DNA from 3 places in the Pseudomonas corrugata genome. Region 2 is predicted to be linked to each of the others. Evidence: predicted binding sites of a transcription regulator. Region 2 holds the regulator's gene; each other region holds the start of a gene.
The links. The regulator FliA, encoded in region 2, starts transcription of late flagellar genes. The targets are predictions, from matches to a motif close to CTAAAGTTTNNNNNNNNNNNGCCGNTAA.
Positions count from the first base shown of each region.

Region 1: the regulator FliA is predicted to act here: its motif matches at 2,561-2,588, upstream of flgM (flagellar biosynthesis anti-sigma factor FlgM).
Region 3: the regulator FliA is predicted to act here: its motif matches at 2,081-2,108, upstream of QZH45_RS23385 (methyl-accepting chemotaxis protein).

Region 1 covers NZ_CP130434.1:5,177,740-5,183,209, forward strand. Annotated here, with positions in the region: gene cheR (protein-glutamate O-methyltransferase CheR) at 1-629, opposite strand, end outside; gene QZH45_RS23085 (chemotaxis protein CheV) at 683-1,609, opposite strand; gene flgA (flagellar basal body P-ring formation chaperone FlgA) at 1,688-2,452, shown strand; gene flgM (flagellar biosynthesis anti-sigma factor FlgM) at 2,625-2,930, shown strand; gene QZH45_RS23100 (flagella synthesis protein FlgN) at 2,977-3,444, shown strand; gene QZH45_RS23105 (flagellar brake protein) at 3,537-4,283, shown strand; gene QZH45_RS23110 (MFS transporter) at 4,422-5,470, opposite strand, start outside.
Region 2 covers NZ_CP130434.1:2,060,876-2,066,345, reverse strand. Annotated here, with positions in the region: gene QZH45_RS09315 (chemotaxis protein CheA) at 1-1,000, opposite strand, end outside; gene QZH45_RS09310 (protein phosphatase CheZ) at 1,025-1,813, opposite strand; gene QZH45_RS09305 (chemotaxis response regulator CheY) at 1,832-2,203, opposite strand; gene fliA (RNA polymerase sigma factor FliA) at 2,370-3,113, opposite strand; gene fleN (flagellar synthesis regulator FleN) at 3,110-3,940, opposite strand; gene flhF (flagellar biosynthesis protein FlhF) at 4,056-5,405, opposite strand; gene flhA (flagellar biosynthesis protein FlhA) at 5,417-5,470, opposite strand, start outside.
Region 3 covers NZ_CP130434.1:5,233,884-5,239,353, reverse strand. Annotated here, with positions in the region: gene arfB (alternative ribosome rescue aminoacyl-tRNA hydrolase ArfB) at 1-123, shown strand, start outside; gene QZH45_RS23400 (MFS transporter) at 170-1,369, opposite strand; gene QZH45_RS23395 (hypothetical protein) at 1,463-1,657, opposite strand; gene QZH45_RS23390 (hypothetical protein) at 1,735-1,878, opposite strand; gene QZH45_RS23385 (methyl-accepting chemotaxis protein) at 2,216-3,844, shown strand; gene QZH45_RS23380 (transporter) at 3,917-4,939, opposite strand; gene QZH45_RS23375 (PepSY domain-containing protein) at 5,107-5,412, opposite strand.

The DNA.
Region 1 (5,470 bases), 3.1 Mb from region 2:
CCCAGACTGGCATAACTGTCCAGCAGGTTGAAGGAGCGGAATTCCACCCGGCTCTTGATCGGCGCCTTGACTACCCAGCGGCCCGGCCCTTTCGGATCGAAATAGCGTTGCAGCCGATCAGGCGACAGGCCGCGGCCGATAGCCAGGCTGTCGTACTCACCGGTCTTGCAGTTATTGAGCATGGTCCCGGACAGGTCGGTGGCGACGATCTGCACGCCACCCTTCAACTGACCGATATTGGTCCGCTCGAACTCGTCGATGGACATCGACAGCGAATAAGGTTCCTGGCCCGACGAACAGGCAGCCGACCAGATCCGCAGGCGCTGGCCCGGGCTGGCCTTGATGGCTGCTGGCAGCACCTTGTTCTTCAAGACTTCGAACGGATAGGTATCGCGGAACCACAGGGTTTCGTTGGTGGTCATGGCGTCCACCACCATTTCGCGCAAACCGCTGCGCGGCTGGGTCTGGATACGCTGCACCAGCTCGCCCAACGATTTGAGGCCCTGCTGCTCCATCAATTTGTTGAGACGGCTCGACACCAGATATTGCTTGTTTTCACCAAGCAATATGCCACAGGCTTTTTCCAGGAAGACCCGGAACTGTTCGAAATCCAAATTACCCGTAGACAAGTTACCGCCTCTTTCATTGTGTTGATTTGCCGGGCGCACAACGCGCCCGACCTTTATTCCGCAGTCTTGATCCGCTCGACTACCCGGGAAGCCAGGTCATCGGGACGGAACTTGGCGAGAAAATCGTCGGCACCGACCTTCTTGACCATCGCCTGGTTGAAGACGCCCGACAGGGACGTATGCAAGATGATATGCAGCTTTTGCATACGCGGGTCGCTGCGGATTTCCGACGTCAGGGTATACCCGTCCATCTCCGGCATCTCGATGTCGGAGATCATCATCAGGAACTCCTCTTCCGGCTTCTTGCCCTCGTCGACCATGTTGCGCAGGTAATCCAGCGCCTGCCGTCCATCATTCAACGCTATCACTTCGACGCCGATCGTCTGCAGGCAACGGGTCACCTGCTTACGCGCCACCGAAGAGTCATCCACCGTCAGCACCCGCAGCGAAATCGCCTTGTGCTGGGTTTCGGCATCCACCACGCCATGGGAAATGGTTTCCGTGGTCGGCGCCACTTCGGCGAGTATTTTCTCCACGTCGATGATTTCCACCAACTGGCCGTCGACCCGGGTCACCGCCGTCAGGTAGTGATCGCGGCCGGTGCCCTTGGGTGGTGGATGAATCTCTTCCCAGTTCATGTTGACGATGCGCTCCACCGAGCGGACCAGGAAACCCTGGGTCTTGGTGTTGTATTCGGTGATGATCACAAACGGATTGCTCTGATCCAGCAGCCGACCGGAACCGGTGGCCATCGCCAGATCGAGAATCGGGATGGTCGCTCCCCGGATGTTTGCCACACCGCACACGACGGGGCTGGACTTGGGCATCAAGGTCAGCTTGGGGCATTGCAGCACCTCGCGGACCTTGAATACGTTGATCCCATATAACTGCTGGCCATCGAGACGGAACAACAACAGCTCCAGGCGATTCTGACCGACCAGCTGCGTACGCTGGTTTACCGAATCCATCACTCCCGCCATGCCCTGACTCCTACCTAACGCTAATGTGTCCGACGCGCATTCATCACTAAACGGCACGGGGCTTGCTATTCAACCGGCATGAACGCACAAACGACATTTTCTCGACGCCTGACCACTCATTGCCGCCTCTGGCTCGGTGTGCTGCTGGCTGCCTGCCTGTTCGCCTCGGGGGGACGTGCCCTTGCCGATGCTCCGGTTACCTTGCCTGATCTCCTTATCGGCGTCACTCAGGGCTTTCTTGAATTCACCGTAGAAGACTATCTGGCCTCCAGTCAAACCGAAGGTCGCTATGAAATCGAAGTCAATCAGATAGACCCGCGCCTGCGCATGCCAATGTGCGACAAGGAATTGACTGCGTCCCTGGAAAGTCCTGCCAGGCCCCTGGGACGGGTCACCGTGAAGGTCCGTTGCGACAGCGCCGCGCCCTGGACGGTATTTGTGCCGGCCCAAGTGCGCCTGTTTCGCGAAATCGTCACCACCACCCGCCCCTTGAAACGTGCCGGAATCGTCGAGCCCCAGGACGTAACGTTGCGTGAGCGGGATGTCAGCCAGGTCACCCAGGGGTTCCTGACCTCGGTCGATCAGGCCATCGGACAGAAACTTGTCCGACCAATGGTAGCCGACCAGATCGTGACCCTCCTGCATCTGGAACAGGCCGAAGTCGTTCGCAAAGGTGATCAGGTGGTCATCACCGCCCGTAGCGGCACCCTGGCCGTGCGGATGCCCGGCGAAGCCCTTTCAAATGGCGGCATGCATGAACAGATTCGGGTAAAAAACCTTAATTCCCAACGCGTCATCAAGGCGCAGGTAATAGCCCCTGGCCAGGTGGAAGTGGCTATGTAGCGACCCGGTAGAGATGGGTAGAAAGCTGGCGCTTGACCTCGCTGTTCCCTAGACTGTGCCTTACGCAAGGCAAGCGCAGACGTGCGCACGCTCATTGAATAAATGAGCCTAAAGTTTTTTTGGGGATGGCCGAAAACATGGCAAGCGTCCAAATACCCAGAGGTTTTTTACCATGGTCATCGATTTCAACCGTTTAAACAGCTCTTCACCATTGACAGGCACTACGCGCACCAGCGCCAGCAAGGAAACCGAAAAATCCTCGCCGGCCGAGCAAGCCACTACTGTCAAGAACGGGGAGTCGGTACACCTCAGTGATGAGGCTCAGCAGTTGCAGAAGGTCACTGACAAGCTGCGCGATCAACCTGTCGTCGACAACGCCCGCGTGGCCGAGTTGAAAGCAGCCATCGCCGACGGCAGCTATGAAGTCGACAGCAACCGTGTAGCCAGCAAACTGCTCAACTTCGAAGCCCAGCGCTAGGCCGCAGCCTGCGCAGGCTTTTGGACGCTAAGACCCAAGGCCAGCCATGCACGACACTAACTTATTGCAACTGATCATCGACGACTTTGTTCCAGCGCAACAACTGCTGGAACTGCTGCAGACCGAATCCCTGGCGCTGCACGGTCGCGACATGCCCTTGCTGGAAAATATCCTGGCACAGAAACAGGCATTGATCATTTTGCTCGATCAGCATGGCCGCAAACGCAGCGAGATTCTCGCCAGCCTCAACCTGCCCGCCAGCAACGATGGCCTCGAGCAACTGGCGAGCCAGTCGACGATCGGCGATCAGTTGTTGTCCCAAAGCGCAGTGCTCAATGACCTGCTCGCCCAGTGTCAGGCGGCCAACGCCCGTAACGGCCAGTCGATCCAAATCCAGCAGGCCGCTACCGCCAACCAGTTGCGCATCCTCAATGGCGGTGAAATTCCGACGCTTTACGATGCTCGCGGTTCGACCGCCAAGATGGTCAAGCACCGCCCGCTCAGCCAGGCATGAAACGAACCATGCCTGCGCTCTATCAACCCGCGATAGATGCTGGCAAAATGCTGGCTATTCGTAGTCGTATTTTGCTTGGAGATTGACCCACCGTGTTCAATGCCTCAAACGCGGATGATGCTCCGCAACCTCCCAAGGTCCTTACCACGCCCCTGGAAATCTCCGGCAACTTGCGGATGCTGCAAGACAGCCACGATCCACTGATCATTACCTTCCACGAACGTACCCAGCGGTTCCAGAGCTACCTGGTCGAAGTCGATCGCGAAAAGAACACCATCGCCCTGGATGAAATGATCCCTCGCGACGGGGAACGCTTCCTGCTCGCTGGCGAGCCGTTTCGAGTCGAGGGTTTCCATGATGGCGTCCGCATCGCATGGGAAGGCAATGGTCCGCTGACAATCAATGAGTCCCACGATGGTCGCTGCTACCGCGGTGCCTTGCCCGAAGAAGTGGTTTACCACCAACGTCGCAATGCCTTCCGCGCCGCCCTGAAACTGGCGCAACTGGTGAACATCGAACTGGGCGGCGACAAGCTCAAGTCACCGGTAAACGGCAAACTGCTGGATATCTCCGCTACCGGCTGCAAGCTGCGTTTCGATGGCGACATCACCGAGCGCCTGCAACTGGGCCAGGTCTACGAGCGTTTCATCGCTGCCCTGCCCTTTGGCAACATGACAGCGCCGGTCGAACTGCGCTACCTGCATTTCGAAGAACGTATCAACACCACCTTCGCCGGCGTGCGCTTCCACAATATCAGTGGCCTGGTGCAACGGCAGGTCGAGCGTTTCGTTTATCAGTTGCAGCGCGAAGCACGCCGCTTCGATAAAGACGATCTCTGATCTTCAGCCCTACAGTATCGCTGCTTCTGGACTGAACTCATCGCGAGCAGGCTCGCTCCCACATAGGTTACCCGGTGCTTGCACACCGCAAGCCCCTGTGGGAGCGAGCCTGCTCGCGATGGGCGCGCCGCACTTCACTTACCTGGCTTGAGGCTCCTCAGCCTCAGCCTCAGCCACCTCGGTGACCGGCTCCGCCGCCGACTCAACCTCCGGATTCGGCGTCACCTGCATCTGCTCCTGCACCACCTGCTCATCGACCCTCGGGTCGAGGCACGCCACCAACGGCGAACTGGACATGCTGTCGGGCATCGCCACGTGATGCAGCGGTGCGTCATCGACCTGATGCAGATTGGTCACCGCTTTCGGCCGTATGCGCCACACCAGTACCAATGCAAAGAAGGTGAAGAAGGCATACAGCATATGGCTGCCGAACGACTTCATCAGCACCCCGGCCACCAACGGGCCAATACTCGCCCCCACACCGTAGGTCACCAGCAGCATGGCCGTCAGCGACACCCGGCGGTCGGCTTCGACGTGGTCGTTGGAAAACGCCACCGCCAGCGGATACAAGCAGAATTGCATCAGCGAACAGAAGAACCCCGCGACGAACAGCACCTCCAGAGGCACCGTCGACAAGATCGCCAAGGGCGCCGCGAAGACCGCCAGGCACAGCGCAAAGCAACGGATCAGCAGTGCCCGGTCGTAGCGGTCGGACAGCCAGCCCAGCGGCCACTGCACCAGCAGGCCGGCAAAGATGCAGCTACCCATGAACAGGCCGACCTGTTCGGTCGACAGCCCTTGCTGAGAGGCATACAGCGGCGCCAGGCCATAGAACGAGCCAACGATCAGGCCGGAGCCCAGTACCGTGCTCAACGACTGAGGTACGCGCTTGATGAAGAACCGCGGCTCCATCGGTGCCGGACGTAACGGCGCCGGGTGGATCCGGCGGGTCAATGCCACCGGCACCAGACACAGGGCAAAACACAGCGCCACCAGCATCAGCAATTCCAGCCCCAGGGCCGGGTGGATCACCAGGATCAGTTGACCCAGCACCATCCCCAGGTAAGAGGCGATCATGTAGCCGCTGAACACCACCCCGCGTTGCTTGGCATCGGCCTGCTCATTGAGCCAGCTCTCGATGACCATGTACTGACACATCATGCCGAGACCGACGATAACCCGCAGCA
Region 2 (5,470 bases):
TGGGTTCCGGTGCCTTGGCAGCAGGTTTTGGCGCCGCCTTGGTTGCCGGAGCGGCAGTTGGCGCGGCAGAGGCCGTGCCGACTTCGCTGAACTTGCCTTTGCCGTGCAAATCGTCGAGCAGCGATTCGAATTCCTGATCGGTGATCAGGTCGCTGCCGGCCGCTGCGGCGGCAGGCTTGTTCGGAGCCGGCGAGGAGGCAATGGCCGACTCCAGGGCATCAACGGCAAAAGTACCCTTGCCATGCAACTGATCGAGCAAGGCTTCGAATTCATCGTCGGTGATGTCGGAGCTGTCGCCCGCGGGTTTCGGCGCGGCAGGGGCTGTCGTCGGGACAACCGCATCGACGGCGAACTGGCCTTTGCCGTGCAGTTGATCGAGCAGCGACTCGAACTCCGCATCCGTGATCTCATCGCTGGCCACGCCGCTATCGGCGGGCGCAGCAGCGACAGGAGCCTGGGCCTGGGCCTGGGCTTCGGCCTTGACGGCACTCAGGGAGTCCAGCAACTGTTCAAATTCGTTATCGGTAATATCGCCCGATTCCTCGGCGACTGGCTCCTCGGCGACGGGTTCTTCAACCGCGGTCTCGACCGGAGCGACTTCGTCAGCCGATTGCGGCTCGGCCAGGCGCGACAGCGCAGCGAGTAACTCAGGGGTGGCGGCGGTGATCGGTGAACGGTCACGCACCTCGCTGAACATGCTGTTGACCGCGTCCAGCGCTTCGAGCACCACGTCCATCAATTCCGAATCCACGCGACGCTCACCCTTGCGCAGGATGTCGAACACGTTCTCGGCAATGTGGCAGCACTCCACCAGCTCGTTGAGCTGAAGGAAGCCGGCGCCTCCTTTTACAGTGTGGAAACCGCGAAAGATTGCATTAAGCAAATCCGCATCATCCGGTCGGCTTTCCAGCTCGACCAATTGCTCGGACAGTTGCTCTAGAATCTCGCCGGCCTCAACCAGGAAATCCTGAAGGATCTCTTCATCGGCGCCGAAGCTCATTAATGGGGTGCTCCTAAAACAGGGCTAAAATCCAAGGCTGGACAGCAAATCGTCCACATCGTCCTGACCGGACATAACGTCTTCTCTTTTATCGGCATGAATTTGCGGACCTTCACCCTGAGAGAGATGTTTTTGTGGATCTTTTTCAGCAAGCATCGCTTCACGGTCGTGTTCGATGCCCGCAAAGCGGTCGACCTGGCTGGCCATCAACACCAGTTTGAGCAGATTGCTTTCGACTTCGGTGACCAATTGGGTGACGCGCTTGATCACCTGGCCGGTCAGGTCCTGATAGTCCTGAGCCAGCAGAATATCGTTGAGGTTGCTCGCGACCGCGCGGTTATCGGCGCTGCTGCGTGTCAGAAAACCGTCGACCCGACGTGCCAGCTCCCGGAATTCTTCCGCGCCTACTTCACGACGCATGAAACGGCCCCAGTCGACGCTCAAGGCCTGGGCTTCATCGCCAAGGCCGTTGACCAGAGGCGTGGCACTTTCCACCAAGTCCATGGTGCGGTTGGCGGCAGCCTCGGTCAGTTTGACTACGTAGGACAGCCGCTCGGTCGCGTCAGTGATCTGCGAGACCTCCTCGGCCTGGGGCATGTTCGGATCGATCTGGAAGTTGACGATCGCGCTGTGCAGTTCACGGGTGAGCTTGCCGACTTCCTGGTACAGACCACGATCCCGGGTCTGATTGAGCTCGTGGATCATTTGGACAGCATCGCCGAAACGACCTTTTTCAAGGCTGTCGACCAGTTCGCGGGCATGTTTTTTCAGGGTCGATTCGAAATCGCCCATTGAAGCTTCGTTATTCTCCATAGCTCCCCCGTGGCGCCGTTAACCGATGCGTTCGAAGATTTTTTCGATCTTCTCTTTCAACGCCTGGGCCGTGAAGGGTTTGACCACATAGCCGTTCACACCGGCTTGGGCCGCTTCGATGATCTGCTCGCGCTTGGCTTCGGCGGTGACCATCAGCACCGGCAGGTGCTTGAGTTTTTCATCAGCGCGCACATGGCGCAGCAAGTCGATACCGGTCATGCCGGGCATGTTCCAGTCAGTCACCAGAAAGTCGATGCTCCCGCTGTTGAGAACCGGGATGGCAGTGGTGCCATCGTCAGCCTCGACCGTGTTGGTGAACCCAAGGTCACGCAACAGGTTTTTTATGATCCGCCGCATCGTTGAAAAGTCATCAACGATGAGGATTTTCATGTTCTTGTCCAATTCGACCTCCAAGCAGTCTTAAACGCGTGCAGCACCTGAACGCGCCATTTCAATCAATCCGGTACAGCATTCGACAACGGTGCGGGACACAACGGATCGAGACTGCGCAACGCGTGCCACGCAAACCCTGTTCGCAACCTCCCCGCACCGACTGTCAGCGCGCTCGCCACTCCCCCAAACGCCCCCGCAAACGGGCGGCGCACTGGCTGTGTAACTGACTGACCCGCGATTCGCTGACCCCCAGGACTTCACCGATTTCCTTGAGGTTCAGCTCTTCGTCGTAGTACAGCGCCAAGACCAGTCGCTCACGCTCCGGCAAATTGGCAATCGCATCGGCCAGCGCGCTCTGGAAACGTTCGTCTTCCAGGTCACGCGCAGGCTCCATGTGAGTACTCGCGCCATCCTCGTGCAGCCCTTCATGATCGCCGTCCTGCAACAGGTCGTCGAAACTGAACAGGCGGCTGCCCAAGGTATCGTTCAAAATCCCGTAATAATCATCGAGACTCAACTGGAGTTCGGCCGCAACTTCGTGATCTTTAGCGTCTCGTCCGGTTTTCGCTTCAATAGCGCGAATGGCGTCACTGACCATGCGGGTATTGCGGTGCACCGAACGGGGTGCCCAGTCGCCCTTGCGGACTTCGTCGAGCATCGCGCCGCGAATGCGAATGCCTGCGTATGTCTCGAAACTGGCACCCTTGCTCGCGTCGTATTTGTTCGCCACTTCGAGCAAGCCGATCATGCCCGCCTGGATCAGGTCTTCGACCTGGACACTGGCCGGCAACCGCGCCAGCAAGTGATAGGCAATGCGCTTGACCAGGGGCGCGTAACGCTCGATCAACTCGTATTGGGCGTCCCGTGCCGATTTTTTGTAGAGGTGGTTGTAACCGCTGGCTGTCATAACACGGGCCCTGCTGTTTGTTGCACGAGACGCTCGACGAAAAATTCCAGATGCCCGCGCGGATTGGCCGGCAGTGGCCAGGTATCCACCTTCTGGGCGATAGCCTTGAACGCAAGCGCGCATTTGGAACGGGGAAAAGCTTCATAGACGGCACGTTGCTTCTGGACGGCCTTGCGAACGCTCTCGTCGTACGGCACGGCGCCGACGTACTGCAGGGCAACGTCCAGGAAGCGATCGGTGACCTTGGTCAGCTTGGCAAACAGGTTGCGCCCTTCCTGGGGGCTCTGGGCCATATTGGCCAGGACGCGGAAGCGGTTCATGCCGTAGTCGCGGTTCAATAGCTTGATCAGGGCATAGGCGTCGGTGATGGAGGTGGGTTCGTCGCAGACCACCAGCAGCACTTCCTGGGCGGCGCGCACGAAGCTGACGACCGAATCACCGATACCCGCCGCCGTGTCAATCACCAGCACATCGAGGTTGTCGCCGATGTCGCTGAATGCCTGGATCAGGCCAGCGTGCTGGGCCGGGGTCAGATGAACCATGCTCTGGGTGCCGGAAGCCGCCGGCACGATGCGAATCCCGCCCGGCCCCTGCAACAGTACGTCGCGCAGCTCGCACCGGCCTTCGATGACGTCCGCCAGCGTGCGTTTGGGAGTGAGCCCCAGCAGCACGTCGACGTTCGCCAGGCCCAGGTCGGCGTCCAGCAGCATGACCCGTCGGCCAAGCTCTGCCAGAGCCAGGGACAAGTTCACTGACACGTTAGTCTTGCCGACGCCACCTTTGCCGCCGGTCACCGCGATCACCTGTACGGGATGCATGCTGCCCATGTTCGTTCTTTACCTGTCTTACTTAGACGGAGGCCACATTACTGGCTGCGCGTTCACATACGGAACATTGCCTGGCAGACCATCGATGTAGGTACAAAAAATATTCATGATTACCTCAGCCAACCTGCTTGGTCGGGCTGTGGTAGATATCAGCGAACATATCAGCCATGGCTTCTTCGCTGGGTTCGTCCTGCATTTGCACACTCACGGCACGGCTGACCAGTTGGTGGCGACGCGGCAGATGCAAATCATCCGGGATCCGCGGTCCATCAGTCAGGTACGCCACCGGCAGATCGTGACCGATCGCCAGGCTCAATACCTCGCCCAGGCTTGCCGTTTCGTCCAGCTTGGTCAGGATGCAACCGGCCAATCCGCAGCGTTTGTAGCTGTGGTAGGCGGCGGTTAGAACCTGTTTCTGGCTGGTGGTTGCCAACACGAGATAATTTTTTGACTTGATGCCGCGCCCGGCCAGGCTTTCAAGCTGCATGCGCAGAGCCGGATCGCTGGCTTGCAAGCCTGCGGTATCGATCAGCACGACGCGCTTGCGCAAGAGAGGTTCGAGCGCCTGGGCCAGGGATTGACCCGGATCCACATGGGTCACCGACACGTTGAGAATCCGGCCCAGGGTCTTGAGCTGTTCCTGGGCGCCGATACGGAAGCTGTCCATGCTGACCAGGGCAATGCTCTGGGCACCGTACTTGAGTACATAACGGGCGGCGAGCTTGGCCAAGGTAGTGGTCTTGCCCATGCCGGCCGGGCCGACCATGGCAATCACCCCGCCCTCTTCCAGCGGCTCGACTTCCGGCGTGGCGATCATGCGCGCCAGATGCGCCAGCAGCATGCGCCAGGCCTGGCGAGGTTCATGGATATCGTTGATCAGCGCCAACAGGTCGCGGGCCAGCGGGCCGGACAGGCCGATGCGTTGCAGGCGGCGCCACAGGTTGGCCTGGGCTGGACGACTGCCTTGCAGTTGGTTCCAGGCCAGGGAGCCGAGCTGGACTTCCATCAGCTCGCGCAGGCTGTTGAGTTCGAAACGCATCGAGTCCAGCGCACGCGGATCGACACCAGGCGCCGCTGCGGCCGGGGCAGGCGCAGGGCGACGCGGCTCGGCCGGGGTCGGCTCGATCAGCGGTTCGGCAGCGGTCAGCGGCAGGCCTGCGGTCAACGGCTGACCGGCAAACAATTGACGATTGGTACCCGCGACAGCCTCGCCTTCGCTGCTGCGCAGGCTCAATTCGGCCTGGGCGCTTGCGATTCGCGACTGGGTCTTGCGCAGCTCATCCTCAAGCTCCATGTTCGGAACCCGCGGGGCCAGCGCAGACAGCTTATAGTCCAGAGCAGCCGTCAGCTCGACACCGCCGGCGATCCGGCGGTTGCCGATGATGGCTGCTTCGGCGCCCAGTTCGTCACGAACCAGCTTCATGGCCTGACGCATATCGGCGGCGAAAAAACGCTTCACTTGCATAACCCACTACCTCAGCCGTTGGGCCCTACTGTCGCAACAATGGTCACTTGCTTGTTGTCCGGTAT
Region 3 (5,470 bases), 3.2 Mb from region 2:
GCCACCAAGGTCGAGAAGAAGCGCCGCCCGACCAAACCGACCCTGGGGTCGAAGACGCGTCGCCTGGAATCCAAGAGCAAGCGTGGCTCGATCAAGGCCGGGCGGGGCAAGGTAGACTTCTAGTGGCCTGTGTGGCTAATTCGCGTACTCGAATTAACCGTACAGGCCACTAGCTTCTGCTCCTTTCCTCGCGATACCTCGGCGCCTGCCGGTACAGGTAGATGCTCAACCCCAAGCCGCTGAACGCTGCCAAGGCCGCGAACAGGAAGATCGAGGCAAAGCCAAACCCTGCCGCAATCGCACCGGCCAACGGTCCGGTGATCCCCAGCGACAAATCAATGAACAGCGAATAGGCACCCACCGCCGCCCCACGGCTGGAAGCCGGCACCAGGTTGACGGCCTCGACACCCAGTGCCGGAAATACCAGCGAAAAACCAAAGCCACTCAACGCTGCGCCCGCCAATGCCCACTGCGCATCCGGTGCCAGCCATAAGAGCAACAAGCCAAGGGTTTCCACCGACAGGCAGGCAATCGCGACCCGAAAGCCCCCCAGGCGATTGATCAGATTGCCGAACAGCAAGCGCGCGCCGATGAAGCAGGCACCGAACAGGCTCAGGCACAGCACCGCGTTGTCCCAATGCCGGGTCGCGTAGTACAGGGTAATGAAGGTGGCGATGGTGCCGAAACCGATAGAGCCCAGAGCCAGGCCGCAGCCATGGGGCAGGACGCGCCCCAGCACATGCATGAACGGCAGGCGTTCGCCGACGACGATGGGCGCGGCGGTTTTCGGCCACGCCAGCGCCACCCCCAGCACGGCCAGCAGGATGATGCTGACGCCCATGCTCCACAATCCCAGGGACTTGACCAGCCACACCCCCAGCGGCGCGCCAATCGCCAGCGCGCCGTAACTGGCAATGCCGTTCCAGGAAATCACCTTGGCCGTATTCGCTGCGCCGACCCGGCCGATGCCCCAGCCAATCGAGCCCGAACCCACCAGGCTTTCCGCGCTGCCCAGCACCAGGCGACCGATCAGCAGGCTGATCAGGCTCAGGGTCGGCAGGTCATGAGTCCAGGCGGACGCCAGCATGAACACACCGCTCAACCCACATCCGGCGAGGCCGAAGATGACGGCGCGCTTGCTGCCCAGGTTGTCGATGATCTTGCCCGCGTAAGGGCGGCTGAGGAGGGTGGCCAGGTACTGGACGCTGATCACCAGCCCGGCGATTACCGCGCCAAAACCCAATTCGCCATGGACGAACCCGGGCAGCACGGCCAGGGGGATGCCGATATTCAAATAGCCAATGAAGGTAAAGAGAACGATGGAAACGACTTGCAGCGTGACCGCCAGGGGGCGCTGAGAATCTGACATGGGAGAAGGTCCACGGAGCAGCAGGATAGATAGGCTGCTTATGATAACGGCGCGCGTGGGGGGGAAGAGCAGAAAAGTAAAACTATTTGCCTGTCAGCCGTCGTTTTGCCCGGCGACCAGGTGCGTGGTGATCAGCGCAGCGAGGGCATTCTCTTCAGTACCGAAACGGGCCAGCAGCGCGGCCTGTTTCTCTGGCGAAAGGCGCGTCCAGATCTCGACCATTTTTTCAGTGGTGCCGATCAGCACACTGGCCTGGGCTTCGCTGAAGGTAGGGGTGTCATCGGTCATGGTACGGGGCTCGGGGATTCAGGCAGTGTGGAAAGCGCATCTTAGCGCTTTCCACACGGTCTGGTGGTGCTGATGGATCAGTCTTCGCTGTCGGCCTGATGGCGTTCAGTAGCTTCTTTGGGCTCGGGTTGCCGGGCGTCTGGTTGCCCTCCGGCCTGTAGCGTGGTCGTCTGCTCAGTGTCGTGCAGGCTTGGGAAGGGGAGATTAGGAATCTCGTGCATATCGCGCTCCTCGCAAAGTCTGTTGGTAGATCTGGTAGATCCTCGCTTTCATAAAGCCTGAGCAGGATACCGCAGGAGAGATGACAAACAGACTTTTAAATCCTGCTGTACCGACAGATGGGGTTGTCTGGACAGGTCCAGGCAACCCCATCGATTGCCCTCCAAGGACCGTCGACAATCGGATCAGCGGCGCTCGCGAAGGCTCAAGAACGGGGCCGGCCGGCCGATGCCAAAGACAGTATTCCCACATGCATGCCGTGACGTTTAAGTGAGACATGGACGGTCTGGACGTACTGGGCCGTGGGCCTGGCTTTATTATTCCCGGAGATTCCGTTCCATGCTCCTGCAAAAATCCCTGAGAGCTCAGATCCTTGCCCTGTTGGGTGGCAGTCTGTTGGCGATGCTGCTGATCGCCCTGGCGTCCTTTCATTTCCTTTCCAATGGCCTGCAGGACTATCGGCGCCTGATCGATGGGCCCTTGCACGCCTCGCAGTTGGTCGATGAAGCCAACCTGCAATTCAAGGTGCAGGTCCAGGAGTGGAAGAACGTCCTGCTGCGCGGCAAGCAACCGGCGGAGCTGGAGAAATATTGGAAGCAGTTCGAGGAGCGCCAGCGCGAGGTCCAGGGCATCCTGGGTGAATTGATGGCGCGCGAAGAAGGTGTCCCGGCGAGCCTCAAGACGCGTATCGAGCAATTGCGCAACGAACACCTGCAACTGGGTGCGGCCTATCAGAGAGGGCGTGAAGCGTTTGTGGCGGCAGGTGGCGATGCTGCGGCGGGCGATGCGGCCGTCAAGGGTGTGGACCGTGCGGCCAGTGAGCAAATGAGCGAGCTGGTGGTCGAGTTGCACAAGCTCGGCAACGAGCAATCGCAGCAGATCAGCGCCGGTGCTGATCGCACGATTCTGTCGGGGATCGCGGTCATGCTGCTGTCGGGCCTGGTGATTGGTCTGCTCAGCCTGTGGCTGGTCAATCGCAACCTGGTGCAGCCGATCCGCAGCCTGATCGAGTATGTCACCCAATTGAGCCATGGGCGTTTCTCTGATCGGGTGGTGAGCAATCGCCGGGACGAATTGGGTGACCTGGCCCTGGCGGCCAATACCCTGCGTGACTTTCTGGCCGAGACTTTCACCCGCCTGCAACGTAGCACCACGGAACTGGACAGCGCCAGCGGTGAGCTCAATGCCATCGCCAGCCTGATGAGTCAGGGCATCAGCGAGCAGTTCGAGCGCACCGACCAGGTGGCGACAGCGATGAACGAAATGTCCGCCACGGCCCAGGAAGTCGCTCGCCATGCGGCCGAGGCGGCGCGTGCGGCCGACGATGCCGACCAGTCGGCCCAACAGGGCGAGCAGGTCATGCAGGGAACCATCCATACCATCACCCGGATGCGTGGTGAAATCGCTGACACGGCCACGGTCATCCGTCGACTGGAAACTGACAGCGGACGCATCGGCAAGGTGCTGGAGGTCATCCGCGGGATCGCCGAGCAGACCAATCTGTTGGCCCTCAACGCCGCCATCGAAGCGGCTCGTGCCGGTGAGGCCGGACGCGGTTTCGCAGTGGTTGCCGATGAGGTGCGCAGCCTGGCCCAGCGCACGGCCTCGTCCATTACCGAGATCAACCAGATCATTCAGACCGTGCAAACCGGCGCGGTGGATGCGGCCCAGGCCATCGAAAGCGGGCAGTCGCGCAGCGAAGAGAGCGTAGAGCAGGTGACCCAGGCCGGTGCCATGCTCGAACGCATTACCCTGGCCGTCGAGGCGATCCGCGACATGAACCGCCAGATCGCCACGGCGGCGGAAGAACAGACGTCGGTGGCCGAAGACATTTCGCGCAACCTGACCGAAATCACCTGCATCGCCAGCACCAATCTGGGCAACGTGCAACGCACCGAAGCGGCTAGTCGAGACTTGCAGGGCCTGTCGGGGCAGTTGAATGAAGTGACGGCGCGGTTGAGTGCCTGACGGTTCGGCCAGCCTATGGCTGGCCCTCGCTACAGGTGGTCTTGCTGTGGACGAATAGTCGCGCGCCCGGCCTCAATAATCGCGTCGCTTGCGAAATGCCCAGCGACCAGCGATCAGGGTGAATGTCGCCACCAGTGCCACGAGGATCCAGAAGCCTTCCGGGTCAGTGGCCAATGGCACGCCGCCGACGTTCATGCCAAAGAAACCGGCGATGATATTGATGGGCAAGGCCAGTACCGTGACCACCGTCAGGGTGAACAAGGTGCGGTTGGTCTGTTCGTTGAGATTGGCGGCTATTTCTTCCTGCAGCAGCTTGATCCGCTCGCCCAGCGCAGTGAGGTCGTTGATGATCAGGGCGAATTCCTCAGTGGATTTGCGCAGCTCTTTGACGTCTTCCTTCTGCAACCATTGTGGCGGCCGGTTGAGCAGGCGCAGTAATGAGCCTGGCTCCAGTGCCAACAGGCGCTGAAGGCGCACCAGCACTCGGCGTTGGGCACCGAGTTCGGCGCGGTTGGTAGACAGTCGCGAAGAGAGCAACTGATCCTCGATCTGGTCGACGCTGAGGCTGGTCTTGCGCACGATCTGGGTCAGCACTTCGCCTTGGTCGCGCAGCAGGTGCACGAGCAATTCCAATGGCGAGCGAAAGCATTCACCGGCCTTGACCGATGAGCGCAGCTTGTCGACCGAGTGCAGGGGTTGCAGCCGTGCGCTGACAATCAATCGACTGTGGACGCAGACCCATAAGGTGGAGACGTCCGAAGACACCATGTTGCTCAGGTCGAACACGACATCGTTCACCACCGCCAGCAGTGCCGAGTCCACATGCTCGATGCGGGTCGAACGCGAGCCTTCGTGCAAGGCTTCGAAGAACTCCTGTGGCAAGGCCAGCTGACTGTTCATCCAGCGCTCGCAGGCGGCATGGGCCAGATTCAAGTGGAGCCAGAGAAATTCATCTTCATCTTGCGGTTGTTGCAGGCGTCGCAAGGCCTGGGCTGAATCGAGCTCCTGTCCACGCTCGCCAGGACGGAAACGAAACCCGTAAAGCAGGCCGAACAGGTCCGGATCGCGGTGGCTTTGATCGATGCTGTGGTTCATGAAGGCTCGCTGGCGGGAAGTGCCTGTCGCTGCTACAGGTTCACTTGAGTGGCATCATCGCAAGCTTTCTTGATGGTTTTGTGACAGTTGTGGTGATCGGAGGGTTTCTTCCAGGCAAAAAAGAGCCGCGCAACGGGAAGTTGCGCGGCTCTTTTTTGGCCGATGAATCAAGTATCCTGCTTGTTGCTCAGGACTTTACCGGTGGTGGCGTCGAAGTCGACATCGAACTCTTTGCCGTCGGCGGTCTTCAGTTCAACTTCATATTCATAACCGTTGAAGTGATTGTCCAGGTCGGTATCGGTGATGGTCGCGCCTGGGTGTAACTTCAGGGCTTCTGCGTTCATCGACTCAAGGGACTTTATCTTGCCTTCCTTGACCAACTGGGGAATCTGGTCGATCCGCACGTCGGCTTGGGCCAGGCCGGCGGTAAGGGGCAAGACAGCGGCGGTGAACAGGGCAGTCAACGTTTTCATAAGGTCTTTCCTTGGGTGTGTCGTTTAAGTGGGACCAGGTTAACCGTGGCAACTTAAT